DNA from 2 places in the Aeromonas sp. 160P genome. Region 2 is predicted to be linked to the other one. Evidence: predicted binding sites of a transcription regulator. Region 2 holds the regulator's gene; the other holds the start of a gene.
What was found. Region 2 encodes LexA, which represses DNA repair genes until DNA is damaged. Its sites were predicted from a motif close to ANCTGTNTNNNNANACAGNT; they were not measured.

Region 1 (14,312 bases), 3.0 Mb from region 2:
CACCGGCTTCGGTGATCTGCTTGCGTACGGAGTGGACCAGACCATCAGCCTGGTTGCGAGTCTGCACCAGCTCTTCGAACTTCTTGTCCTCGGCCGCGTTGGCTTCGGCTTCGCGAACCATGCGCTCGATCTCTTCGTCAGACAGACCGGAAGAGGCCTGGATGGTGATCTTCTGCTCTTTGTTGGTCTCTTTGTCTTTGGCAGAGACGTGCAGGATACCGTTGGCATCGATGTCGAAGGTCACTTCGATTTGCGGCAGGCCGCGCTGTGCCGGACGGATACCTTCCAGATTGAACTGGCCCAGTGACTTGTTGTCGCTGGCACGCTTGCGCTCACCCTGCAGCACGTGAATGGTCACGGCAGACTGGTTGTCTTCAGCAGTGGAGAACACCTGGGATTTTTTGGTCGGGATGGTGGTGTTCTTCTCGATCAGCGCAGTCATCACGCTACCCATGGTTTCGATACCCAGGGAGAGCGGAGTAACGTCCAGCAGCAGTACGTCGGTCTTCTCACCAGACAGTACCGCACCCTGGATGGCAGCACCCATGGCCACGGCTTCGTCCGGGTTAACGTCTTTACGCGGCTCTTTACCAAAGAATTCAGATACGGTCTTCTGCACCATTGGCATACGGGTCTGACCGCCTACCAGGATGATGTCGTCGATCTCACCAATCGCCAGACCGGAGTCTTTCAGCGCCATGCGCACTGGCTCCAGAGAGTCTTTCACCATGTCTTCTACCAGGGATTCCAGCTTGGCGCGGGTCACCTTGATGTTCATGTGCTTGGGACCGGTGGCATCAGCGGTGATGTACGGCAGGTTGACATCAGTCTGCTGGGCAGAGGAGAGCTCAATCTTGGCTTTTTCTGCGGAGTCTTTCAGACGCTGCAGGGCCAGTTGATCGTTGCGCAGGTCGATGCCCTGCTCACGCTTGAACTCGTCAACCAGGTAGTTGATGACGCGGTTGTCGAAGTCTTCACCACCCAGGTGGGTGTTACCGTTGGTCGCCAGTACTTCGAAGGTGGTCTCGCCTTCCACTTCATCGATCTCGATGATGGAGATATCGAAAGTACCGCCGCCCAGGTCATATACGGCAACCTTGCGCTCGCCCTTGACCTTGTTCACGCCGTAGGCAAATGCTGCGGCAGTCGGCTCGTTGATGATGCGTTTTACATCCAGACCCGCGATGCGACCGGCATCCTTGGTAGCCTGACGCTGGGCATCGTTGAAGTAAGCTGGCACAGTGATAACGGCTTCAGTGACCGGCTCACCCAGATAATCTTCAGCGGTCTTCTTCATCTTCTTCAGCACTTCGGCAGAGATCTGCGGCGGTGCCATTTTCTTGCCCTTCACTTCAACCCAGGCATCGCCGTTGTCAGCTTTGGCGATGGCATACGGCATGATTTTCAGGTCACGCTGTACTTCTTCATCTTCAAAACGACGACCGATCAGACGCTTGATAGCGAACAGGGTGTTCTTCGGATTAGTGATGGCCTGACGCTTGGCCGGTTGACCAACCAGGATCTCGCCATCATCGGCATAGGCAATGATGGACGGAGTAGTACGATCGCCTTCTGCGTTCTCGATCACGCGAGCAGTGTCGCCATCCAGAATAGCGACGCAGGAGTTGGTAGTACCCAGGTCAATACCGATGATTTTACCCATTTGACGAATCTCCAAAAACTTTGAATAAACTGGCGAGGAACTCGCCTTAATGCGTTAACGGCTAGGTGGGGGCAGCCAATCTGGCTTTCAAGCTCCCGGCATCAAATTTTCTGGTGCCGCCGCGCCTTGCTTCCTATATGGGGTCGCCAGCCGCAGCTTCAAGCCCTAACCCTAAAAAACCACACCCTTTATCATGATTGAGCGACGGTTTTTAACCGTAAAGCCGGACAAGATGACGGGATGCAGCACAGATAAACAAAAAGCCCGCCACGGGGCGGGCTTGGGTACCCACAACCAATCAGTCGATCGCTTTGGCGATCATCACCATGGCAGGACGGATCACCCGACCGTTCAGCTCATAGCCTTTTTGCATCACGGCGATGACGGTATTGGGTGCCACATCGGCACTCGGGATCATGCTCATCGCCTGATGGGCATTGGGGTCAAACGGCTGATTGGTGGGGTCCAGTGCCACCAGACCGAACTTGGCCACACCGCTCTGCATGGATTTCAGGGTCAGTTCGACACCTTCGATCATCGGCTTGAGGGCTTCATTCTCTTTGTCGGCCAGTTCGATGGCACGCTCCAGGTTGTCCAGCACCGGCAGCAGCTCGCCTGCGAACTTCTCCAGCGCGAACTTATGGGCCTTCTCCACGTCCTGTGCAGCACGGCGACGATGGTTTTCCATCTCGGCGACGGCGCGAATGGCACGCTCCCGCTCCTCGAGAGAAGACTGTTGGGCAGCTTCCAGTTGCGCTTCGAGTTCAGCAATGCGGGCCTGTTCGGCTGTCACTTCACTGTCTACATCGGTCGGCTCGACTGGTTGGACTTCCACTTGCTCCATCGCTTCAACCTTTTGCTCTTCGTGGTTCATGACATCTCCAATTCAGGGTTACTTCAATCATTGCCGCTATTATGGGGATGCAGCCCCGGCTTTCAAGGGGTAAAAGGCCAATCAGGGCTTCTGAACCGCTGCAAGCGGCTATTTGCCGGTGTCACTGGCCACTCTTTCGCCAGCTGGCGGCAGAGGTACAGCACTATCCGGAGCGCCACAAGCGCGGCAAAGCACTGTATACTGGCCCGCAATACCCATCCCAGACCTGACAGACTATGGATTCTCCGTTCAAAACCATCGCCCTGATTGGCAAACCCCATCATGAAGGGGCCAACCAGACGCTGACCGGCCTGCATCAATACCTGACCACTCGCGGCTTTCGGGTACTGGTCGAGAGCCGGGTCGCCCAGACCCTGAGCATCCTCGATGAAAACGTGATGGATCTGGTGCAGCTGGGCCAGCAGGCCGATCTCGCCATCGTGGTCGGCGGCGACGGCAACATGCTGGGGGCGGCGCGGGTGCTGTCGCGCTTCGATGTGGCGGTGATCGGGGTCAACCGGGGCAATCTCGGCTTTCTGACCGACCTCTCGCCGCAGGATTATCTGCTGCCGCTGGAACAAGTGCTCTCCGGCCACTACAAGAGCGAACATCGCTTCCTGCTGGAAGCCTCGGTCTATCGCCACGGCGAGCGCAAGTCGAGCAATCTGGCGGTCAACGAGGCGGTACTGCACCCGGGCAAGATCGCCCACATGATCGAGTTCGAGGTCTATATCGATGGCAGCTTTATGTATAGCCAGCGCTCGGACGGCATCATAGTGGCCACCCCCACCGGCTCCACCGCTTACTCGCTGTCGGCGGGCGGCCCCATCCTCACCCCCAAGCTCAACGCCATCACCCTGGTGCCGATGTTCCCGCACACCCTGAGCAGCCGCCCCATCGTACTCGATGCCGACAGCGAAGTGCGGCTGCTGGTCTCGCCAGACAATCAGGACGACGCCATGCAGGTGAGCTGTGACGGTCAGGTGACCCTGGCGGTCCACCCGGGGGACGAGATCCTGATCAAGAAGAGCCACCACCAGCTTCATCTGGTGCATCCGCTCGACTACAGCTACTTCCACGTGCTGCGCAACAAGCTCGGCTGGGGCAGCAAGCTGTTTTAAAGGGCAGGATCACTGCTAGGCTGGCTGAGCGCCACCTCGCTGCGCAGCCAGTCGCTAAAGGCGCGAAAACGTGGCCGCTCGCGGTTCTCCCGCGGCGAGATCAACTCGTAATTTCGCCCGGCTGCCACCGCCGGGCCACCTACCGCCACCAACACCCCTTGCTCCAGCAAGCTGCGCACCAGTACCTCCCGCCCCATCGCAACCCCCATGCCACCTTGCGCCGCTTGCAGGGCCATCTGATAGTGATTGAAGCCGTAGTGACGCTGTTCATAAGGCAATGTCATGCCCGCGCCATCACACCAAAGGCGCCACTCAGAGAAGATCTGCTGTACATCGGTCGATTCCGAGGCATGAATAAAACAGGCCTCCGCCAGCCGGGCCGGATCCGCCAGCAACCCCAGCCGCTCGGCATAGGCGGGGGCGCAGACCGGCAGCAGACGCTCCTCCATCAACAGCTCACGGTGCAGATCACTGCAGCGAGTCGCGCCGTAATAGATCGCCAGATCCACCCGCTCCTCGTTGAAATCCACCGCCCCCGCCCGTACCCGCATCATCACGTTCAGCCCGGGCCAGCGCTGCTGGAAGCGGGGTAACCTTGGCATCAGCCAGTTGAGCCCCAGCGTCGGTGCAACCCCCACATGAAGCGTACCGCGCAGATCTTGGGCCCGGATATCTTCAATCTCCTCGTTGATTTGGCGCAGAGAGTGGCTGAGGGTTGCCAGCAGTCGCATCCCCTCCTCCGTCAACGCCAGCTTGCGGGTCAGGCGAATAAACAGGCGAAAACCCAACAACCCTTCCAAATGACGAATGCGGTGGCTGATGGCCCCCTGAGTGAGGTTCATCTCCTCGGCAGCGCGGGTGAAGCTCAGGTGACGGGCCGTACTCTCGAAGGTGTGCAGCAGGGCCAGGGTATTCTGTTGTACCAGCATGGATAACCTCGTTATGACGCGCGTTGCGATGCGGGTTATCAGTATGCCATTTCCCCTCATGCATTAAACAGGCTAATCCATACCGCCCCTTTTTTCGTTTGTCTGCCCGCCACAGCCCCCCTTTAATAGGATCAAACCCTATCCCTGTTCATGAGGTGGACAATGAAAAACGGACTCAAGATTGTGGTCATCGGCGCAGGCTCCAGCTACACACCGGAGCTCATTGAGGGGCTGATCCAGCGTCAGCACGAGTTGCCACTGCGCGAGCTCTGGCTGGTCGACATCGACGATGGCCGCGAGAAGATGGAGATCATCGCCGCTCTCACCCGCCGCATGCTGGCCAAAGCCGGGCTGGCGGTACAGGTTGAAACCCGGCTGGAACGGGAAGAGGCACTGCGCGGCGCCGACTACGTCTGCTCCCAGTTCCGCGCCGGTTGCCTGGAGGCCCGCATCAGCGATGAGCGGATCTCGCTGAAATATGGCCTGATCGGTCAAGAGACCAACGGACTGGGCGGCTTTGCCAACGCTTGCCGGACCATCCCTATCGCCCTGCAGATCGCCGCCGACATGGAACGCCTCTGCCCCGATGCCTGGCTGCTCAACTTCACCAATCCGTCGGGCATGGTGACCGAAGCCGTGTTGCGCCACAGCAAGATCAAGGCGGTGGGGTTGTGCAACGTACCGGTGATCATGCAAAAAGGGGTCGCTACCCTGCTGGAGAGCCGCGATGAGCAGGAGTTCATCATGCAGGTGGCGGGACTCAACCACTTTATCTTCGTGCGCCAGATCCAGCATCAGGGCAAGGATAAACTCGGCGAGGTGATCGCCCTGCTCGCGCAAGGGCCCGATCCGCTGGTACCGCGCAATATTCCCCCCTTTGCCTGGCCCAAGGATCTGCTGGCCAATCTGGGCATGATCCCCTGTGCTTATCTGCGCTACTACTACATGAGCGACGATATCCTCAAGCAGGAGCTCGGTGAGGCCAGTGGCGAAGGAACCCGGGGCGAAGTGGTCAAGGCCATCGAACAGCAGCTGTTCGATCTCTATCGCAACCCGGATCTCGCCGAGAAACCGAAGGCGCTGGAAGGACGCGGCGGCCAGTACTATTCGGAAGCGGCATGCGAGCTAATGAGCGCCATCCACAACGACAAGCGCATCATCATGCACGTCAACACCCGCAACAACGGCGCCATCAACGGTCTGCCGGACGAGTGCGCCGTGGAGGTCAGCGCCCTCATCACCAAGTCGGGTCCGCTCCCGCTCAACGTAGCCCCCTTCCCGCAAGACACCCTGCGGCTGCTGCAGTTGATGAAGGAGTTCGAGCAGCTCACCATCGAGGCCGCCATTACCGGTAACCGCCATACCGCCTGGCGCGCCCTGGTGCTCAACCCGCTCATCACCAGCGGCAGTCGGCTGGAACAGGCGTTGGATGAGGTGATTGCCGCCCATCCGGATCTGATGTCGGCCTTCCACTGACCCCCGCGTCTCTGCTTCTCTAATCTCTCCTCACTATCCCGTGCGGGTCACCACTCTGGTGGCCCGTTATCGTTAAAAATGGCGGCTATCCCTCTTTACTGTATATAAGACCAGTATATACTGTATGCATACACAGTAAAGTTGACCTATACAGGATGAGACCATGCTGACCCAGCTGACCGTCAACAACTTCGCCATCGTCAAGTTTCTCGAACTCGATCTGCAACCGGGGATGACCTGCATCACCGGTGAGACCGGCGCCGGTAAATCCATCGCCATCGACGCCCTCGGTCTCTGTCTCGGGGAACGAGCCGAAGCGGGCATGGTGCGACCCGATAGCGACAAAAGCGAGGTCAGCGCCCGCTTCCTGCTCGACAACAACCCGGCCGCCCGCGCCTGGCTGGCCACCAACGAGCTGGAAAACGAAGGTGAGTGTATCGTGCGGCGAGTCATCTCCGCCGAAGGGCGCTCGCGCAGCTACATCAACGGCGTCCCCGTCCCCCTCACCCAGCTCAAGCATCTGGGCCAACAACTGGTCAACGTCCATGGCCAGCACGCTCATCAGATGCTGCTCAAGCCTGATTACCAGCTCGCCCTGCTCGACGGTTATGCCGGTCACCATCTACTGCTCAATGAAGTGCGCCAGCATTATCAACTGTGGCGCCAGTTGCAAAACGAGCTGAACCGGCTCAAGGCCGAGCAGCAACAGCGGGAAGCCCGCCGCCAGCTCATCGAATATCAGGTGCAGGAGCTGGACGAATTCGCCCTGCAGCCGGGGGAGTTCGAGCAGATAGAAGAGGAGCACCAGCGTCTCGCTAACGGCACAGATCTGATGCAAGAGTGCGGCAGTTGCCTCGATCTGCTCTATGACAATGAAGAGACCACCATCGCCGGTCTGCTGCAAGTGGCAGTAGACAGAGCCGAAGGACTGGTCGCCATGGACAGCCGCCTCACGCCGGTACTGGAGATGCTGAACGAAGCCCTGATCGGGGTACAGGAGAGCCACAGCGAGCTGCGCAGCTACCTCGATCAGCTGGAGCTGGATCCCGAACGTTTCAACGAGCTGGAAGCGCGCCTCTCCAAGGCGATCAATCTGGCCCGCAAGCACCATGTCAAACCGGCAGATCTGGCCCAGCATCATCAGGAGCTGGCCTCCGATCTCGCCCGCCTCAACTCCGACGAGGAGCGGTTAGAGGGGATGGAAGATGAGCTGGCCGAGGCCCGTCAGGCTTTTGTCCAGGCTGCCGAAGCCCTGAGTCAGAGCCGTCAGCGTTACGCCCAGGAGCTGGGCGCCAAGGTGACCAGCAGCATGCACGAGTTGGCAATGCCCGATGGCCGCTTTGCTATCGAGGTGCGCCCCGATGCCCAGAGCAGCCTGTCACCACTGGGTATCGATCGGGTGGAATTTATGGTTACCACCAACCCGGGCCAACCCATTCAGCCGCTTGGCAAGGTGGCCTCAGGGGGTGAACTGTCGCGTATCAGCCTCGCCATCGTGGTGATCAGCGCCCGCAAGATCTCCACCCCCACCCTGATTTTCGATGAGGTAGATGTGGGGATCAGCGGCCCGACTGCCGCCGTGGTAGGTCGCCTGCTGCGCCAGCTCGGGGAGTCAACTCAGGTGATGGTGGTCACTCACTTGCCTCAGGTGGCAGGCAACGGCCACCAGCATATGGTGGTGAGCAAGCATACCGATGGCAAAACCACCGAAACCCAGATGAGCGCTCTTGATGAGAGTGCCCGTCTCAATGAGCTGGCACGCTTGCTCGGCGGCGACCAGATCACCGACAACACACTGGCCAATGCCCGCGAGCTGCTACGTCGCTGAATCAGGCAATAGAGCCGATTTGCAGCAATGACGACTGATGGGGCTGACCAAACATGCTGACTGCGCTGGCACAGGCGAGCGCCATTGCCCTCGCAGCCAGCAATAGCCAATAGCCAATAGCCAATAGCCAATAGCCAATAGCCAATAGCCAATAGCCAATAGCCAATAGCCAATAGCCAATTGTGAGAACCGCAGACGCGTCAGGATTACCGACCCAGATCAATAAAATGGCGAGTTAGGCGAAGCTGGCAGCAACATGGGCGCGGATCCGGTTGCCTTCATGCAGTGGATTTCGCATAGTGTTGCCCCCCTTTATGGGTATCCAATTGTGAGGCTTTGTCTATGATCCACGTTTTTGGTCACAAGAATCCTGATAGCGACAGTATCTGCAGTGCGCTGGTTATCACCGACTGGCTCAATGGCCAGGGCCGTCAGGCCACCCCATGGCGTCTGGGTGACCTGCGCACCGAAACCCGTTTTATTCTGGAGCAGGCGGGCGTCAGCGAACCCGAGTTGCTGACCAAAGATCTGACCGGTGAAGATGTCTGGCTGGTGGATTTCAGTGATCTGGAACAGGGCCCCGCCACACTGGCACAAGCCAATGTACTGGGTCTGGTGGATCACCACCGTCTCGGCACCCTGGTCACCCAGTCTCCGCTGGATGCCTGGATCCGTGCCGTCGGCTGCACCTGCACCATCGCCTTCGACCTGCTGAGCCAGCAAGGTACCGTGACCCGCAGCCAGGCTCGCCTGATGCTGGGTGCCATCATGAGCGACACCCTCTGTCTCACCTCGCCCACCACCACCGAACAGGACAAGATCGCCTGTGAGCGTCTGGCGCCGCTGGCCGAGGTATCACTGGCCGAGTTAGGCCAACAGCTGCTGATGGCAAAAACCGACCTGAGCGGCCTGACCCCGGCTCAACTGCTGCAGCAGGATGAGAAAGCGTTTCAGGCGGAAGGTTACAACTTCATCATGAGCCAGATCGAAGTGGGCAGCGAGCAGCAACTGGCCGAGCAACTGCCGGCCCTGCAGCAGGAGATGGTCCAGCGTGTGGCAAGCGAAGGACTCGACTTCTTCGTACTGATGGTGACTGACCTGACGGCTGCCGCCAGCCGCATCTACTTTACCGCGCACCCGAAAGTACCGGCAGAGTCCAGCTACCACCCGGGCTTTGTCAGCCGCAAGAAACAGGGTCTGCCCTGGGTGATGGATCTGCTGGCCAAGGCCTGATCTGCGCGAGCAACACATGGCTCGCCCCATAACCCATTCTAAAGCCCTGCCTCTGCGCAGGGCTTTTTTCATCGCCACCGCCAGCTGCACTCCCCGCCCCGTCTTGCTGACCATCTCGCTCATTCCTCCTGCCTCTCGCGTATTCCTTTCACGGCTTATTGACAGTTAACCCCATAACTTTGCTTACATATTTGCGACTGTTATTTATCAGGGCTTTGCTGCAGGATAATCGCCGCGCACAACCCTTTTCCGTTTCCATTCAGGTGATCGATGAACATAACCCCCAAGCAGAGAACCCTGGCCATCACCATTCTGATCGCCGTGGTGCTCCTCGGCTGGCTGCTCTGGCCCAGTCAACCACCCAAGGCGATGCTGACCGCTCAGGTGACCCGCGAGGATATTGCCCAGACCGTGCTGGCCAGTGGCGTGCTGCAGGCTATTGAGCAGGTGGATGTGGGGGCCCAGGTCTCCGGTCAGGTTACCAAACTGGCGGTTGAGGCCGGTGATCAGGTCAAACAGGGAGACCTGCTGGCCGAGATCGATCCCCTGATTGCCCAGAACAACCTCAAGACGGCCGAAGCAGAGCTTGCCAGCAACCGCGCCCAGCTCAAGATCAAGCAGGCGCAACTGAAACAAAACGAGCTCGCCTGGCGACGCCAGCAGCAGATGTTCAAGCAGGAGGCGAGCTCCCGGGCCGATCTTGAGAGTGCCGAGGCACTGCTGGCGGTCACCCGCGCCGAACTGCAAAACAGTCAGGCCAATATCGACAACGCCCTGATCAAGGTTGATCGGGCCAAGACCGAGCTGGGCTACACCAAGATCCTGGCGCCGATGGATGGCACCGTCATCAGCATTGTGACCCGTCAGGGCCAGACCCTGGCTGCCAGCCAGACGGTGCCGACCGTGCTCAAGCTGGCCAACCTCGAGACCATGACGGTCAAGGCGCAGATCTCCGAAGCCGATGTCACCAAGGTCAAAGCCGGTATGCCGGTCTACTTCACCCTGATTGGCGATCCGGATACCCGCTATCAGGGCACACTTCGCGCCGTGGAGTTAGCACCTACCAACATCAACGATCAGGCCGCTACCGGCACCACCACCAACAATGCGGCCGTCTACTACTACGCCCTGTTCGATGTGCCCAATCCCGGCCATACCCTGCGGGTGGCGATGACCACCCAGGTGACCATAGTGCTCGGCGAGCGCAAGCAGGTACTCACTGTGCCGCAAACCGCCCTCGGCAAGCAGCTGGCCGACAACGAGTATGAAGTCACCCTGATCAAGGAAGATGAAACGACCGAAACCCGCCATATCAAGACCGGCATGAAAGATGAAATCCGGATCGAAGTCGTGAGCGGGCTAACCGAGAAGGAGGAGGTGCAGCTCAATCACGGCGCCCCCGCCGCCAATGATGAGATGGCGGTGATGCTATGAGTGAGCCCCTGAACCAGCTGCCGTTGATCCAGCTGAAAGGGGTCGAGCGACGCTATCAGAGCGGCGACAGCGAGGTCACCGTGCTCCACCCTCTCGACCTCACTATCGCGGCAGGAGAGATGATCGCCATTGTCGGCGCGTCCGGCTCTGGTAAATCCACTCTGATGAACCTGCTGGGTTGTCTGGATAGCCCGAGCAGCGGCCAGTATCTGTTTCGCGGTCAAGACACCGCCACCATGGATGCGTTGGCGCTGGCCCGGCTGCGCTGCCATCACTTCGGCTTTATCTTTCAGCGCTACCACCTGCTGCCCCATCTCGATGCCGCCGCCAACGTGGAGATCCCCGCCGTCTATGCCGGCACCAGCCGCCCGGATCGCCAGGCGCGCGCACGCCAGCTGCTGGACAGACTGGGACTGGCCGATCGCAGCCACCATACCCCGGGCCAGCTCTCCGGCGGTCAGCAGCAGCGAGTCAGTATCGCCCGGGCGCTGGCCAACGGCGGCGAGGTGATCCTCGCCGATGAACCGACCGGCGCGCTGGATAGCCAGAGCGGCAAGGAGGTGATGGCGATCCTCAAGGAGCTGCACGCTCAGGGCCACACCATTATTCTGGTCACCCACGATATGGATGTGGCCAGCCATGCCGACCGGATCATCACCCTCAAGGATGGTCGGGTAGAGCAAGATAGCGGCCCGCGCCAAACGGCCGCATTGCCCCCACCCACCGCTGAAGACCCTCCCAATAAAGGTGCCATGGGCCACGACTGGGATCGCTATCGGGAAGCGGGACGCATGGCGATCCATGCCATGCTCGCCCACCGGATGCGTACCTTCCTCACCATGCTCGGCATCATCATCGGCATTGCCGCCGTGGTGAGCGTGGTCGCCCTTGGTCAAGGGGCGCGTGCCAAGGTGATCGACCAGATCAATGCGATGGGCACCAACACCATCGAGATCTTCCCGGGCAAGGGGTGGGGTGACGAGAAGATGGCCAGCATCCAGACCCTCAACAAGGGGGATCTCGATGCCCTGCTGGGGCAACCCTATCTTGCGGGCGCCAGCCCCGAGATCGGCAGCTCCGGCCAGCTGCGTTATCGCAACAAGACCAACAGCGGTAGCGTAAGCGGTGTTGGCAACGACTATTTCAAGGTGAAGGGGATGACGTTGGTCAGTGGTCGCTTACTGGAGTGGCAAGATATCCAGCAGCGGGCCGCCGTCGCCGTGGTGGACAAGAAGAGCATCACCAGCCTGCTTGGCAAGGATGATCCGGTCGGCAAGGTGGTGCTGGTCGGCACCCTGCCGGTGCGTATTGTCGGAGTGGTTTCGCAGGAGACCGGTTTTGGCCCCAGCAGCCAGTCGGTCAATATCTGGCTGCCCTACAGCGCAGTGATGAGTCGCCTCATCTCGCAACACCACTTCAGCCAGATCACCATTCGGGTCAAGGATGGGGTACAACCGGCACTGGCCGAGCAGGCGGTGATCGAGCTGATCACCAAGCGCCACGGGGTGAAGGATTTCTTCACCTTCAGCAGTGACAGCATCATCAAATCGGTGGAAAAAACCACCGCCACCATGACCCTGATGGTCTCGGCCATCGCGGTGATCTCGCTGATCGTCGGCGGTGTGGGGGTGATGAACATCATGCTGGTATCGGTGGTGGAGCGCACCCGCGAGATCGGCATTCGCATGGCCGTGGGCGCCCGCCAGTCGGATATTCTGCAGCAATTCCTGATTGAAGCCGTGATGGTCAGCCTGCTGGGGGGGATCTTCGGCGTCGGCCTCTCGCTAGGCATCGGCGCGCTCTTTTCACTGCTGGTGGACTCCATCAAGATGCAGTTCTCGCTCTTCTCCATCCTGATGGCCTTTGGCTGCTCGTCACTCATCGGGATCCTGTTTGGTTACCTGCCGGCACGCAATGCGGCGCGGCTCGACCCTGTTGTCGCACTGGCGAGGGAATAACAATGCACAAACTCTCCTGGCTGGCTCTCTGCATGGCCCTCAGCGGCTGCAGTCAGCACAGCACCTATCAAAGACCCGAGCTGGCGCTCGCCCCTGCGTGGCAACAGACAGAAGGCGCCCAACTGGCTGCGCAGGCAGGCCCCTGGTGGCGGGAATTTCATGATCCCCAGCTCGACAAACTGGTCAAGGCGGTACTGGCCGCCAACCCGGACATGCGTGTGGCGGCCCTCAAGCTCAAAAGCGCCCGACTGGGCGCCGAGCAGGCCGATACCAACCTCACCCCTTCGGTCAATGGCACTATCGGCGTCAGTGGCAACAAAGATCTGAAGACCGGCAAAGGCACCAACAGCCTGGGTCCCTCTCTGAACCTCAGTTACGAAGTGGATTTGTGGGGCAAGCTCGCCTCGGTGCGGGATCAGGCGAGCTGGGAGGCAGCGGCAAGCGAGCAGGATCTCGCCAGTACCCGACTGCTGCTGATCGGCAATACCCTGGAGCAGTATTGGCAGCTCGGCTATCTCGGCTCCGCCATCACCTTGGGCGAGCAACAGCTGGCCAACCTGGCGCGAACCGAGCAGCTGACCCAGACCAAATACCAGGCTGGCGCCATCACCCGGCTCGATCTGGCGCAAGCACGCCAGCAATTGGCAGGCAAACAGGCCGATCTGGCCTCCCTCAAGGCGCAGCAGGAGCAGGCCCGCAATGCCCTGCGTCTGCTGCTGGGCCGCAGCAGCGGGTCGCTGGAGTATGCACCTGCTTACCTTGCAAACCAGACCATTCCTGAACTCGCCGTGGGTATCCCGGCCGATGTGCTGGCCCGCCGCCCCGACGTGAAAGCGGCCGAGTTGCGGCTGCGCAAAACGCTGACAAAAGGGGACGAGATCCGCACCAGCTTCTACCCCAGCCTGACCCTGACCGGCAGCGCCAACACGGCATCCGATAGACTGGCGCAGGTGCTGCAAAATCCGGTCGGCACGCTGGGGGCCAGCCTTGCCCTCCCCTTCCTTGAATACAACCGTACCCAGCTCGCCATCGAAAGTTCCGAGCTGGATTACCAGATCGCCGAAACCGAGTTTCGCAAACAGCTCTACACCGCACTGGTGGAAGTGGAGGACAATCTGGCCGCCCGCCACTATGGCCAGCAGCGACTCGATTATCTGAAAGAGCAGCTAAGTTATGCCCAGGAAGCCGAGCGGCTGGCAAAGGCCCGCTTCCAGGCAGGTGCAACCGGCGTGCAGGCCTGGCTTGATGAGCAGAACCGGCGGTGGGATGCCCAGCAGAGCCTGCTGGCCCAGCAAAAAGAGCAGCTCAGCACCACCGCCAAAATCTATCGCGCCCTGGGTGGCAGCGATAACGTGACACCCCGATAACGCTTCACCCGACTATTCCTCACCCAGCAATGCCCCACTCTGCCAGCAGAGTGGGGCTTCCATCGTCATAGACCATACAGAATTCCCTCTCCCACACTGCTGCTGATATCCATTGCCCATCATCAAGGGGCAGAAATGGCAGCGCAGCCAATTTCGTGCATCGGCCGCCCTGAATATCCCAGCCATATCTTGCGGCTACCTCTGTGCAGAAAGCGCCCAGCAGAGATAACGGTTACCGGATATTCCATCAGCAGCAGGCTTTCTCTTGCTGGGCGATGCCCCATGAAGCGTGAGAAACATATCCGGAGATCATATCTGTACTGCGTTTACAAATAGCGTTATCGCGCTGGTGCTCCGCACGGCTGAATTAATCGCAAACAGTGAGTGATATTGAGTAAAGAAACAGTGAGGCTAAACAACAGCAAAAAG
Region 2 (14,312 bases):
GATCGGCAAGCCCAGCTTGGTGAAGAGGATCTCCCCCAGCTGCTTGGGTGAGGAGAGGTTGAACTCCTGTCCGGCCAGCTCGTGGGCCTGACGCTCCAGCTCGGCCAGCCGCAGTTCGATCTCCTGACTCTGCTGGTGCAGCAGCTTGGGATCTATGGTGGTGCCGAGCAGCTCCATCCGCGCCAATACCGGCAGCAGCGGCAGCTCGATTTCGCTAAATACCTGGCACAGACCCGGCACGGCTTCCAGCTGACCCCACAGGGTCTGGTGCAGCCGCAGGGTGATATCGGCATCTTCCGCCGCATAGGGGGCGGCCTGCTCCAGCTCAATCTGGTTGAAGGTGAGCTGCTTGACCCCTTTGCCCGCGATATCTTCAAAGGAGGTAGTCTCAACCCCGAGGTAACGCTTGGCCAGCGAATCCATGTCGTGGCGACTGGCGGTGGAGTTGAGCACGTAGGATTCAAGCATGGTGTCGTAGGCGATACCTTGCAGGTCGATGTCGTGGTTGAGCAGCACATTGCGATCGTACTTGAGGTTCTGCCCCACTTTGAGACGGGTCGGATCTTCCAGCAGCGGCTTGAGCTTGCCCAGCACCACGGCTTCGGTCAACTGCACCGGCGCCCCGAGATAGTCGTGGCCAAACGGTACATAAGCGGCTTTGCCCGGTTCAACCGCGAAGGAGACACCGACAATCCGCGCCTCCATATAGTCGAGACTGGTGGTTTCGGTATCGAAGGCGAACAGCGGCGCGGCCTGCAGTTGGGCTAGCCAGCCGTCAAACTCGGCTTCGTCCAGAATGCAGCGATAGTCGGTTTCGATAGCGGCAATCGGAGCGGCGCTGTCATCGCCAGCCTCGCCCTGTCCGGCACTCTCGCCACCCTCATCACCACCAGAATCCAGCTCCTTGATCAGGTTGCGCAGCTCATATTCGCGGTAGACCGCCAACAACGACTCCTTGTCGACCGGTTTGAGCAACAGCTGTTCCAGATCCTGCTCCAGCACCACATCGGTCTTGATGGTCGCCAGTCGGTAGGAGAGGCGAACTTGCTCTTCCTGCTCACGGAACTTGTCGGCGAACGCCTTGGAGCCACGAAAGCCCAGGGCAGCCACCTTGTCGAGGTTGGCGGCAATTTCGTCGATGCTGCCAATCCCCTGCAGCAGAGCCAGTGCGGTCTTTTCGCCAACACCGGTCATACCGGGAATGTTATCGACCTTGTCACCCATCAGGGCTAGATAGTCGATGATGAGCTCGGGCGGTACGCCGAACTTCTCGATCACCCCTTCCCGATCGGTCTTCAGATCTTTCATGGTGTCGATCAGGGTGACATGGTCGGAGACCAGCTGCGCCATGTCCTTGTCACCGGTGCTGATCAGCACCGGCAGCTGCTTCTCGGTCGCCTGGCGGGCCAGGGTGCCAATCACATCATCCGCCTCAACTCCGTCGATCATCAAAAAGGGGAAGCCCATCGCCTTGATCATCTGATGGATGGGAGCGACCTGGCTGCGCAGGTCTTCCGGCATGCTGGGGCGATTGGCCTTGTATTCGGGATAGATGTCGTCGCGGAAGGTCTTGCCCTTGGCATCAAACACCACGGCCACATGACAGTCAGGGTATTGCTTGCGCAGGCTGCGCATCATGTTGGCCATGACACGGACGGCGCCGCTCGGCAAACCGGTCGAGGTGCGCAGGTCAGCCTGCTGGGAGGCAAAGAAAGCGCGGTACAGATAAGAGGAGCCGTCGACCAGAATAAGGGGATTGCTAGAGGCCATGAAATCGTCCTGCCAAAGATAAATAGCCGCTAGGATGCCACAGGGGCCCCTTCACACCAAGGGGCGTAATACCACCATAAACGGGCGCTTCAAACGCCCAAGGCTGTGGATAACTCTGTGTTCAAAAATAGCCACTTGGATGTTCATCAGTGATCAAGCTGTGCACAAAAATATAAAAACCAATAGAAAACAACAGGTTGAAATCTAATAAATAGACCACAACACCGTTAGAATGATCTCGATCAATGTGGAAAAAGATTTAAGGGAGTAGGTAAGGCAGGATCCAAAACGAAACAATCCTAGCACAGCGAGATGACTTGACCAGCGGATGGCGAGCGATAACCATACAAAAGTACAACAATCTATCTTGGCTCACATTTTCAACAACGAGGAGTTTGCCATGAAAAAAGTGGCCGTGATTTTGAGTGGCTGTGGCGTCTTTGACGGAGCTGAAATCCACGAAGCCGTCATCAGCCTGCTGGCGCTGGCTCGTCAGGGCGCAGCCGTGCAGTGCTTCGCACCGAACGTGACGCAGCTCCATGTGATCAACCACCTGACCGGTGAAGTGAGCGAGGGAGAGAGCCGCAATGTGCTGGTCGAGGCGGCCCGCATCTGCCGTGGCCAGATCCGCGATGTGGCAGAGTTAGATGCACGCGATTACGACGCCCTGCTGGTACCCGGTGGCTTTGGCGCCGCCAAGAACTTGTGCGACTTCGCCATCAAGGGGGCCGAGTGCTGCATCCAGCCTGACGTGCTGAAAGCGTGTCAAAGCTTTGCCAACGCCAACAAGCCAGCCGCCTATATCTGCATTGCACCGGCGATGATCCCGCTGATCTATGGCGCCGGGACGCTGGCGACCATCGGTCATGACGAGGGGACCGCCAATGCCATCGAGGCGATGGGCGGCAGCCACCTCAACTGCCCGGTCAACGAGTTCGTGGTGGATCAGGAGCGCAAGGTGATCTCCACCCCCGCCTACATGCTGGCCAACAATATTGTTGAAGCGGCAGACGGCATCGAGAAAACAGTCAGGCAGCTGCTGGCCTTGTAATCCCCGACTCGCCAAAAACAGACGGGCCGCTCATGGAGCGGCCCGTTTTCAATTCTGCCTGATGGCAATGAATTAGATGGTTTCGCCCATCTGCTCCATTTTGCCCAGCAGGGCACGCAGACGCTCCTGCCATGCAACATGTTCGTTGCGCAGCTGATGGTTCTCGTCTTGCAGCTTGCCATTCTGCTCTTTCAGCTCGTCCAGCTCCATTTTCAGCAGGGAGATGTTATCGACGGCGGATTGTACTTTGGATTCGAGTTGCTCAAGGACTTCTAGTGACATATGCATACCTGTTTGTTCAATTGCGATGCCCCACAGAGGGCGATTCAAGCGCGTGAAGCCAGCATACCTCGACCGCATTGGCACAAACAAGCCAGTGCGCTGCAAAATGCGCCTTCCAAAGATGTATTGTCTAAATATGCGTCTATTTTTCTCGCATCCTGCGCCCAATCCGCTACAAGAGCCTGATAACCAGCAAACAACCCCCTGCCAACAGGCTGGCCAAGGGTGAGATCAGTATCGATTCCCCCTCATCCATACAAGGCGCTATAAGCCCCCAACAACAGGCTGGCGATAGCGTACATCATCAGCCCGTAACACAGATTCCAACGCAGGATCAGGGCAGCACTCAAGTTGTAGCGGGAGGCCAACGCGAGGTTTGAGCCCGAGAGCGGACTGGTGCCGGTGGCGAGCCCCCATCCCAGCAGGAAGCACATGCCGAGCAGACTGGGGTCTGGCGACAGCGGCCACAGCAGCGGCGCCACGGCAGAAATAGTGATCAGCGGATGCACCCCGACAATGGCCACCAGCAAAATGAATAACAGCGTCAGGGAGGCTTCGAGCCAGCCAAAGTGGTTGAACAGCGGTAGACCGTGACCCATATCGAACTCGACCACCGACAGCGCACTGTTAATGCCCGCAGCCAACAAGCCGGCCCCCAGAAACAGCACCAGCTGACCGCCGATAGCGGGGAAGCGCTCCACCACTTGCCGCTTGAGGGCCGCCTTGCGCCCGACCCTCGGCATAAAGAGCAGCGCCAGCAGCGGGGCCACCAGCGCGATCACCGCCAGAATGCCAAGCTGGGGCCAGATCTGCTTGATCAGCAGCACCAGCAACGCCAGCGTGATCGGCAACCCCAGCGTCTGCAGTCGCAGCGGATAACCGGCAAAGTCCGCCACCCCGAGGCGCTCCACCTGCCAGGCGGTCAAGCCCATCGCCAGCAAGGCAGCGAGGATCCCGAACGGCAGAATATGGGAGAGCTGCAAGCCAGGGGCATAGGTGAGCGCCACCGCCATGGCGACAAAGAAGGGTGACCAGAAAGCGGCGGCACAGAAGATCCGGCTCAGCACCATCACCTGACGCCGCTCCAGCGTCCCGTTACGCTCCAGCCGATCGCCAATGATGAACAGCACCGAGAGATTAATCACCGCCCCCAGCAAATTGAGGCTGGCCATGGTGCTCCACAACCCCTTGCGTCCGGTCCAGGAGGTAGTGCCAGTGAGCAGGCCGGAGGTGGCGAGATTGAGGGTGCTCACTGCGGCAAACATGGTGAGCATATTGATGTTGGGCAGCAGCCAGTCGCCAGCTGCGAAGCTAGCCCCCCGCCACCAGGAGAAGATAAGCAGCAACAGGGCGGCACCATAAAGGGCCAGCGCCTGCCGTTTGGCGGCCCCCACCAGCCAAGGCCAGGTGAGCAGTGACGCCCCCCATGCCGCGATGGCCGCTGGCCAGGGGGATAACCCCAGATAGAGATGAAGCAGGTTGAGCAGCCACATCCCCAGGATCAGGTAACCTGACCAGCGCTTGGCCATCGAATTGTCTCGGTCAGGGGATCAGAGGCACTGATCCATATCCAGTGAAGGCTTGTCGCAATCCGGGCGGCCAACGATCTTGGCCGGCACCCCGGCGACAGTGGTGTGAGGGGGCACCGGGTTGATCACCACGCTGCCCGCGCCGATCTTGGCACCCATGCCCACTTCGATATTGCCGAGCACCTTGGCGCCCGCCCCTATCATCACCCCTTCGCGGATCTTGGGGTGGCGATCGCCGCTCTCCTTGCCGGTACCGCCGAGGGTCACGCTCTGCAGGATCGAGACATCATCTTCGATCACCGCGGTTTCACCGACCACGATGCCAGTGGCATGGTCAAACATGATCCCCTTGCCGATGCGGGCGGCCGGGTGCACATCGACCCCGAACACCACCGAGATCTGGTTTTGCAGATAGAGCGCCAGCGAGCGCCGCCCCTGCCGCCACAACCAGTTGGCAACCCGATAGCCCTGCAGGGCATGGAAGCCCTTGAGATAGAGCAACGGGGTGGAGAAGAGATCGACCGCCGGGTCCCGCTCCTGCACGGCACAGATGTCAGCCGCGACAGCGGCCAGCAGTTGCGGTTCACTGTGCAGGGCCAGCTCGATCACTTCGCGCAAGACGATGGCCGGCATGGTGGCACTGTCGAGCTTGTTGGCAAGCTGGAAGCTGAGAGCCGACCGCAAATTCTTGTGATTGAGAATGGTGGAGTGGAAAAAGCTGGCCAGCATGGGCTCTTCGGTCACCATGCACTGTGCTTCTTGCTGAATTTTCTGCCAGGTTTTGGCAACCAGTTCATCCATGTTGCAGCCTACTGTTGTTCGGGGTGGGGGCTCTGTTGTTCTTTTGTCAGCACCGAGATGGGGTCCATGTGGATGATGACATCCATCCGCTCGAATGCCTGGCGCACCGCCAGTTCGGCTTCATCGGCGATCTGATGGGCCTGGACCAGCGGGATCTGATCATCAAGCTCCAGATGCAACTGAGCGAAGCGAGTCGGCCCGGATTGACGGGTACGCAGATCATGCACACCATGCACACCTTCTACGGCGCAGCAGAGGGCCATTATTCTCGCTTGTTCTTCGGCTGGCAACTGACGATCGAGCAGCGCCTGCACCGACTCGTAGCCGATGTGTCCTGCTCCCCACAACAGGAACAGCCCGATCAGGATGGCAAACAGGCCGTCGGCCCAGTACCACCCCTGCCCCGCCAGCACCAGCGCCAGCAAGACACCGGCATTGAGCAGCAGATCTGAACGGTAGTGCAGCATGTCGGCCTTGATGGCCACGCTGTTGGTCTTGCGGATGACAAAACCCTGAAAACTGACCAGCAGCAGGGTCAACACGATAGACCCGCCACTGACCCATAGCCCCGCCTCCAGTCGATGGATCGGAGCCTGATTGAGCAGCGACGAGATGCCGTGCATCACCAGCAGCAGCGCCGAGCCCGAAATGAACGCAGACTGGATCAGCCCCGCCAGCGACTCCGCCTTGCCGTGACCAAAGCGGTGCTCGTCATCGGCAGGGGCCAGCGCATAGCGGATGGCAAACAGGTTGATGATGGAGGCACTGACATCCATAAAAGAGTCGGTGAGTGACGCCAACAGAGTCGATGAGTCAGTCATCAACCAGGCGATCAGTTTGCCGATAATCAGCACGGTAGCAGTGGCGACCGCAGCCACACTGGCAAAGGTCACCCAACGGGAATATTGTTGATGGCTCAAAACCGGCTTTCCTATGACGGTGAAAAACTTATTATACCCTGACCCCGGCGCCAGTTTGGCGCGAAAATCTGCGGAATAACTCCAGATGAACAGAATACTCCTCGTTGATGACGACCTTGAATTGACCCAGTTGCTTACCGAAATTCTGACCCTTGAGGGATTTCAGGTCACGGTCGCAGAGGATGGTGAAGAGGGACTGCTGCGGCTGACCGAGCAGACTTTTGACCTGGTACTGCTGGATGTGATGATGCCCAGACTAAACGGCTTTGCCATGCTGACCAAGCTGCGCAAGACCCACGACACCCCGGTGTTGATGCTGACTGCGCGCGGCGACAGCCAGGATCGGGTCAACGGTCTGGAGGCGGGGGCTGACGACTATCTGGCCAAGCCTTTTGATGATCGGGAGCTGCTGGCCAGAGTACGTGCCATCCTGCGCCGCACTCAGAGCGCCCCACCCCAGCGTGGCAACGCCTCCGACGAAGTTCACTTCATGGATATAGTGCTGCAACCCGGCTTGCAACAAGCCCGCTGCGGCGAACAGCTGCTGGAGCTGACCGCCACCGAGTTCGGGCTGCTGGAGTGCTTGCTGCGCAACCCCGGCCAGATCGTCAGCAAGAGCCACCTCTCGGAACAGGTGCTGGGCAAAAAGCTGGAGCCCTTCGATCGCGCTATCGACATGCACCTGAGTAATTTGCGCAAGAAGCTGCCCGATCGTACCGATGACCAGCCCCGCTTCAAAACCGTAAGGGGGCGCGGTTACCTGTGGCTAGAACAAGAATAGAGAGCCCCCGCTCCCTCAACAGCATCTCGACCCACATCTTCCTCTGGTTCTGGTTCATGTTGCTGGTGATGCTGGCTGCGGTGATCAGCCTGCCAACCCTGGATCCCCGCAACCAGATCCCGTTGCCGACCCATGAAGCGACGCGGATGCAGAATAACGTGCAGGCCCTGCTCAACGCCGCCGAGCCGGATCGGGATTTCGACCTGAGCAGGGTGATGGACAAAATCGCCATGCTGCCGGTGGATAACGTCTACATCCGTGATGAGAAGGGGCAGATCCAATCCACCGCCCATCCCCGCAAGTTCGTGGTGCGCTTCATGGTGGATGCCGATGACCCGGCCAACCCCATGCTGGGCAACGAGGATCGCAAAGCGATCGCCGGCCCCTTTCTGATGGAGCATCACGGTCACAGCTACCACGTCTATTTCGGCCTCAATGCCGAGAACCCTTACCTGTTCCTGTTCATTCAGGTGCTGGACCACCCGATCCGCATTCTGGGCATCTCTATGCTGGTCAGCACCCCGCTCTGCCTGCTGCTGGCCTGGCGGCTGACCCGCCCCATCCTGCAACTGCAAAAATCGGTCTCCCAGCTGGCGGCCGGTAATCTGGAGGTGCAGATCCCCAACCTGGGACGGGGGGACGAGATTGGCCAGCTGGCGGACAACGTCAGCCGCATGGTGGAGACGCTCAAGAGCATGATCCAGAAGCAGAAACAGCTGCTTTCTGATATCTCCCACGAGCTGCGTAGCCCCCTCACCCGCATGCAGCTGGCGCAGGCGCTGATCCGCCGCAAGCAGGGGGACAGCGCCGAGCTGGCACGGATCGAATCGGAGATAGGACGGCTGGACAAGCTGATCGGCGATCTGCTGGATCTGTCGCGGGTGCAACAGCACGTAGAGGCACCGGTGATCCATCCGCTGGCTGCGCTACTGGAACCCATCCTCGAGGATGCCATGTTCGAGGCGAACCAGAGTGGCAAGCAGCTCAGATTGCAGCCGCTGCCTGCCGAATCAATCCAGATGTGGCCCGAGTTGCTGGCGCGAGCGGTGGAGAACCCCCTGCGCAACGCCCTCAAGTATGCCCGCGAGTTCATCAAGGTAGACTGGTATCGGGAGGGGCTGGAGTGGGTGATGATCATTCGGGATGACGGTCCCGGGGTGCCTGACGAGCAGCAAGCGCTGCTGTTCCAGCCCTTCTTCCGGGTCGATGATGCTCGCAACGCCAAGACCGGCGGCACCGGGCTCGGCTTGGCCATCGCCGCAGAGGCCATTCAGCGCCACGGCGGCACCATTGCGGCCAGCAACAATCACCCGACCGGGCTGACCATCACCATCCGCTTGCCCATCGCCTGATCCTTTTCATCTGAACGGGCGCTGGGTATGCTGGCGCCCCTTCTTGGCTTTACATCCCTTTGCAGGAGCTCGTCATGCTCGATATCGTCCTCTACCAACCTGAAATTCCGCCCAACACCGGCAATATCATCCGGCTCTGCGCCAATACCGGTTATCGGCTCCATCTGATCGAGCCGTTGGGATTTGAGTGGGATGACAAGCGGGTGAAGCGGGCGGGACTCGACTATCACGAATTTGCCGAGGTGAAGCGCTGGCCGAGCTATGAAGCTTTTCTGGCAGCCGTGGCGCCCAAACGGGTGTTCGCCTGCACCACCAAGGGCCGCACTGCGCACTCAGCGGCACAGTTTGCCCTCGGCGATGCCCTGTTGTTTGGCCCGGAGAGTCGCGGCCTGCCCATCGAGATCATCGAGAGCCTGCCGTTCGAGCAGCGGCTGCGCATCCCTATGGTGCCCCAGAGCCGCAGCATGAACCTCTCTAACGCGGTGTCGGTGTTCGTCTACGAGAGCTGGCGCCAGCTCGGTTACGACGGCGCCATGTAAGCGCCATCACGGATCAGTGGCGGGCGTCGAGCAGTTGCCCGCTGCGTTCCAACCGCCAGCAGCTGACCCCCAGCGACAGACCGCGCCCCACCATCAGCGCCGCCATCGCCGCCCACAAGGCGGCCACACCCCACGACTGACAGAGCCACCAGATCGGGAAGAAGCCGCCAAATGCGGCCAGCATCATGCTGTTACGCATCTCCCGCGCCCGGGTCGCCCCGATAAAGACTCCATCCAGCAAGAAGCACCAGACCGCCAGCAGCGGCATGGCGATCAGCCAGGGAAGCTGGCGGTTCGCCTCCGCCACTACCGCCGGAATGTCGGTGATCTGTTCCACCAGCCAGCCACCCAGCAGGGCGAAGCCCAGGGTAAATGCGGTCGCAATCAGGGCGGCCCAGCCCAGATTGAGCACAATGGCCTCCCGCAGTTTCTGCCGATCCCGCTGGCCGATCGCCCGCCCCACCATGGCCTCCACCGCGTAGGCAAAGCCATCGAGCCCATAGGAGATCAGCATCAGGAAGTTGAGCAGCACCGCATTGGCAGCCACCGCCACATCCCCCAGCCGCGCCCCTTGCAGGGTCATAAAGGCAAAGCAAAGCTGCAAACAGAGGGAGCGCAGGAAGATATCGCGATTGAGGCCGAGCAGCCGCACCATGGGGGCAAGTTGCCGCCAGCGCTGCCAGCCATCCTGCCACACCGTCGGCGCCAGTTGCCGCAGCTGACGGCGCACCAGCCAGATCCCGGCGGCCAGCGCGCAGTAGTCCGCCATGACCGAGGCCGCCGCCACACCCCGCACCTGCCAGCCGAGCCCCAGCACAAACAGCGCATCGAGCGCCATATTGACCAGATTGGTGAGGATCAGCATCACCATGGGGCTGCGGGCATCCTGCATCCCCAGCAGCCAACCCATGATCACCAGATTGCAGAGCGCCGCCGGCGCGCTCCAGATCCGCACCTCAACATAGTGGCTAGCATAGAGCTGCACCTCTGCCGAGCCGCCACTCAGGGCGATCAGTCGGGGTAACAGGGGAAAGAGCAACAACAGCAGCATCAGCCCCATGGCGATGGCCAGCCCCAGCGCCCGCAGCAGGGTATCGAGCTGGGCGCGGCCGTCGGCGGCACCGTGGGCCTGCGCCGTCAGTCCGGTAGTCGACATCCGCAGAAAGCCGAGCAGCCAGAAGATCAGATTGATCAGGGTCGCGCCGACCGAGACGCCCCCCAGAAACCAGGCCTGACCGAGATGACCGATCACCCAGGTGTCCACCAGCCCCAGCAAGGGAGTGGAGATATTGGAGAAGACCATGGGCAGGGCAAGCACAAAGACCGCACGGTGACGGGAAGGATCACGCCACCATGGGGCAACCGGCTGGGTCATTCTCAGTAGCCAGCCAGCTTCATCATGCGGGAAAAATCAGACAACATGGTGGCCATCTGCACCCTTGGTACCTCACCCGGCGCCACCTGCGGGCGGAATACCCCCTGCAGCTTACCCTTGGGATTGATGAGCACGATGGAGGCGGAGTGATCGATCAGGTAATCCTTCTCCCCCTGATTGGCGATGGAGTAGATCAGCCCCAGATTGCGCACGAACGGAAACAGCTTGTCGTGGGGGGCGGTGGCCGCCTTGAACTCGGGATTGAAGAAGGCGGTGTAGGTCTTGAGACGGGGAATGTCATCACGCTGGGGATCTGCCGAGATAAACACCACCTGACTGTTGGGGGCCATCTTCTTCAGCTGGTCATACACAGAGCGCATATCTGCCAACGTGGTGGGGCAGATATCGGGGCAGAAGGTATAGCCGATGAACAGAAAGGTCCAGTGCCCCTTCAGGTTGGCAGGGGTGAACGGCTTGTTGTCCGCATCGGTAAAGGCGAAATCGTTGATATCCCGCCCCGCAGGATAGTAGTCAGCCTGTTGCGGCTGCTCAGGCTGGGTGGCGTAGAACGCCAGGATCAGGCAACCTGTCAGCAGCAGAAAAAGCAGGGGATAGCGGAGCTTCATCATCACAAGAGACCCTTTAAGTTCGAGGTAGATGGCCAGCAGTGACCGGACAAGAGGAGCATTGTACCCCAGCGAGCCAGCAAGGTGGGCCAACCTTGTGTCTCGCACAGTCAGGAACCGACCATTTGGCACAATTGCTCGCCAGTTCAGACCATAAAAAAACCGGCCCCTCGGGTGCCGGTTAGGTGTGCGTCTGCTTGCCTCTTCTGCTCAGGGGCGAGCGTTGCGTCCCTGCTGCAACATCTTGCCGATGGCCCGCACGCCGATGGGAATGACCGGGGCCAGCACGCCCTCTTCCCCCTGGCGATCGCCATGACCCCGCTTGAACAGTAACACCAGGCGCACCACCTTCTCCTTCGGGCATCCCAACCAGAGTGTCCAGTGTGACCCCTTGTGGTGTAACCAGAGACCATAAAACCAGGTCATCCGGCTACCTTTGACACAACGGGTGATAGACGATGTCGATGGTACAACTACCACCTCTGAATCCCATGGCGATCTTGATGCCATACCAGTCCTCCTTGACCGACAGGTCATATTGCTGCATCGGCCTGAGCGATCGTCAGGCCCGTCACAACTAACTGCAACCCTACGAGTGGTCCCCTCTGCCCGACAGGGCTCGGGATCTCCCCACTCCCCCTTCATATCCCGTGAAGGTGTACTGCCCGATTCTCGTTGTTACCGGCCCTCCCATAACGGCTCATTGACGTTGCCTGCATGAGGAGCCGAGCCCCGTCTCGGCGACAGGGCACTGATCTGAGCATATATCTGAAATAGATGATTGGTAACCGGTCACGCAGGACAAAAATGCCACCGCCGACGATCTGCTTGATATGACAGGGAAAGTGCGCCAGAAACAGCACGGCCTCCCGAAGGAGGCCGTGTGGCAAACGCAGTTGGAGGGAAGAACTACATCCAGTCGGCGTTGCGGATCACTCCAACCGCCAGCCCCTCGATAGTGAGCTGCTGGCAGGAGAGATCCACCTCGATGGGGGATAGCTCTTCGTTCTCCGGCAACAACCATACCTGACTGCCCTTGCGCTGGAAGCGCTTGACGGTGACATCCTCATCGAGACGGGCGACCACCACCTGACCATTACGCACATCCTGAGTCTTGTGCACCGCCAGCAGGTCACCATCCAGAATGCCGATGTTCTTCATGCTCATTCCCTGTACCCGCAGCAGAAAATCTGCCCGCGGATGGAACAGGGCGGGATCCACCTGATAATGGCTCTCGATATGCTCCTGAGCCAGAATGGGTTCACCGGCGGCCACCTTGCCGATCAGCGGCAGACCACTCTCTGCCAGTACCTCTTCCTCTTCGAGCAACAGGCGAATGCCGCGGGACGTGCCCGGCATGATCTCGATGACCCCTTTCTTGGCCAGGGCCTTCAGATGTTCTTCGGCCGCATTGGCCGATTTAAAACCAAGCTTCTGGGCAATCTCGGCACGAGTCGGCGGCATACCGGTCTCGCTCATGTTTACCTTGATCAGCTCCAGCACTTCGGCCTGGCGGGGGGTAAGGGGTTTCATAGCATTGGCACCTGTTTTTTTATACAGCACACTGGCAGTATATACAGTGTGCCAGCCAAGGCAAGGCACAGCTGACATTTGTCGCAACCCACCCTGCATTTATCACTGTTTTGATCTCGCGCAGCCGACTCATCGTACCTCTCGGCGACAAGGGGCTACCGATTTGCTATGCTCACGCCGCATTTTTTTGGAGAGCAGACGCACATGTCCATAGGGCAGAAGATATCCAGAGCCATCCTGCAATGGCCGGTCAGTGGCTTGGTCAATCACAAGAGCTTGCCGGAAAATCCCATCACCGAGCTCAATCTGGACCCGGACAGACCCATTGTCTATGCCCTGAAAACCAGTTCGATCACCGACCTGATGACCTTGCAGCAGTGCTGCGAGGATCTCGGTCTGCCCGGCCCCTTCACCCCGCTGGAGCTCAATGGCCAGCTGCTGCCGCGCTACGTCTGTCTGGATCGTCCGCCTCCCCTGTTCGGCAAGCGCAGCAAGCCGCTGCCGTTCTTGCAAGAGTTCCACCAGCTGCTGGATCTGCACAAGCAGGATCCCGAGCTGGATATCCAGGTGGTGCCCGTTACTCTGTTCTGGGGCCGTGCCCCGGGTCGGGAAGGGGAAGAGGCCTCCGGCCTCAACATCATCAGCAGCCTGGCGCCAAACCGGCTTAAGAAGGCGCTGATCGTGATCCTCAAGGGTCGTGAGAATCTGGTGCGCTTCTCGCCGCCGCTCTCTTTGCGCCACATGGCAGACAAACACGGCACCGATGAAGCCATCGCCCACAAGCTGGCGCGCGTGGCCCGCACCCACTTCAGTCGCCAGCAGCTGGCCGCCACCGGACCGAAACTGCCCAACCGCAATCTGCTGTTCAAACAGCTGCTCGACTCAGGGGTGATCCAGCAAGCCATTGAAGAAGAAGCCCAGCGCGAGAACATTAGCCTCGAGAAGGCGCAAAAGCGCGCCCACGGCTACATGGATGAGATTGCCTCCGATTTCTCCTACCGGCTGATCCGCCTGGGCGAGAGCTTCCTCGGCTGGCTGTGGAACAAGCTCTACCGCGGTTTGTCGGTCAATGGCGCCGAGAAGGTACGCCAGCTGGCGCAGGAAGGGCACGAGATTGTCTATGTCCCCTGCCATCGCAGCCACATGGACTACCTGCTGCTCTCCTACGTCATCTACCACCAAGGGATGGTGCCGCCCCATATCGCGGCAGGCATCAACCTCAACTTCTGGCCAGCAGGCCCGATCTTCCGTCACGGCGGCGCCTTCTTCATTCGCCGCACCTTCAAGGGCAATCCGCTCTACAGCACGGTATTCCGTGAATACCTCAACCTGCTGTTTGCCAAGGGTTACTCGGTGGAGTTCTTCACCGAAGGGGGCCGCTCCCGGACCGGCCGTCTGCTGCCGCCCAAGACCGGCATGCTGGCGATGACCCTGCAGGCGATGATGCGCGGGCTGGACAGGCCGGTCACCCTGGTGCCGGTCTATCTGGGCTACGAGCACGTGATGGAGGTGAACACCTACCACAACGAACTCAAGGGCAGCCGCAAGGAGAAGGAGAGCTTCCTGCAGGTGCTCGGCATTCTGCGCAAGCTGCGTAACTACGGCCGTGGCTTCGTCAACTTCGGTGAGCCATTGACCCTCAACAGTTACCTCAGTGAACACGTCCCGGAGTGGAAATCCCATATCGGCGAAGAGGATCGCCCTGAGTGGATGGCGGGCACAGTCAACAATCTGGCCGAGCTATTGATGACTC

Region 1: a site for LexA is predicted at 6,182-6,201, ahead of recN (DNA repair protein RecN). Genes of this name have one in related genera too.

Annotation. Positions count from the first base shown of each region.
Region 1 covers NZ_JBUXKV010000001.1:3,853,932-3,868,243, forward strand. Annotated here, with positions in the region: gene dnaK (molecular chaperone DnaK) at 1-1,663, opposite strand, end outside; gene grpE (nucleotide exchange factor GrpE) at 1,962-2,537, opposite strand; gene nadK (NAD(+) kinase) at 2,774-3,658, shown strand; gene ACY8FN_RS17900 (LysR substrate-binding domain-containing protein) at 3,655-4,587, opposite strand; gene ACY8FN_RS17905 (6-phospho-beta-glucosidase) at 4,750-6,063, shown strand; gene recN (DNA repair protein RecN) at 6,227-7,891, shown strand; gene ACY8FN_RS17915 (manganese-dependent inorganic pyrophosphatase) at 8,234-9,124, shown strand; gene macA (macrolide transporter subunit MacA) at 9,395-10,558, shown strand; gene ACY8FN_RS17925 (MacB family efflux pump subunit) at 10,555-12,516, shown strand; gene ACY8FN_RS17930 (efflux transporter outer membrane subunit) at 12,519-13,883, shown strand.
Region 2 covers NZ_JBUXKV010000001.1:851,376-865,687, reverse strand. Annotated here, with positions in the region: gene polA (DNA polymerase I) at 1-1,770, opposite strand, end outside; gene elbB (isoprenoid biosynthesis glyoxalase ElbB) at 2,171-2,821, shown strand; gene ACY8FN_RS04130 (cell division protein ZapB) at 2,894-3,103, opposite strand; gene ACY8FN_RS04125 (hypothetical protein) at 3,352-4,632, opposite strand; gene cysE (serine O-acetyltransferase) at 4,654-5,433, opposite strand; gene fieF (cation efflux pump FieF) at 5,442-6,353, opposite strand; gene ACY8FN_RS04110 (response regulator) at 6,439-7,134, shown strand; gene ACY8FN_RS04105 (ATP-binding protein) at 7,116-8,486, shown strand; gene trmL (tRNA (uridine(34)/cytosine(34)/5-carboxymethylaminomethyluridine(34)-2'-O)-methyltransferase TrmL) at 8,561-9,025, shown strand; gene ACY8FN_RS04095 (MATE family efflux transporter) at 9,039-10,400, opposite strand; gene ACY8FN_RS04090 (SCO family protein) at 10,403-11,029, opposite strand; gene ACY8FN_RS04085 (hypothetical protein) at 11,237-11,452, opposite strand; gene lexA (transcriptional repressor LexA) at 11,936-12,559, opposite strand; gene plsB (glycerol-3-phosphate 1-O-acyltransferase PlsB) at 12,764-14,312, shown strand, end outside.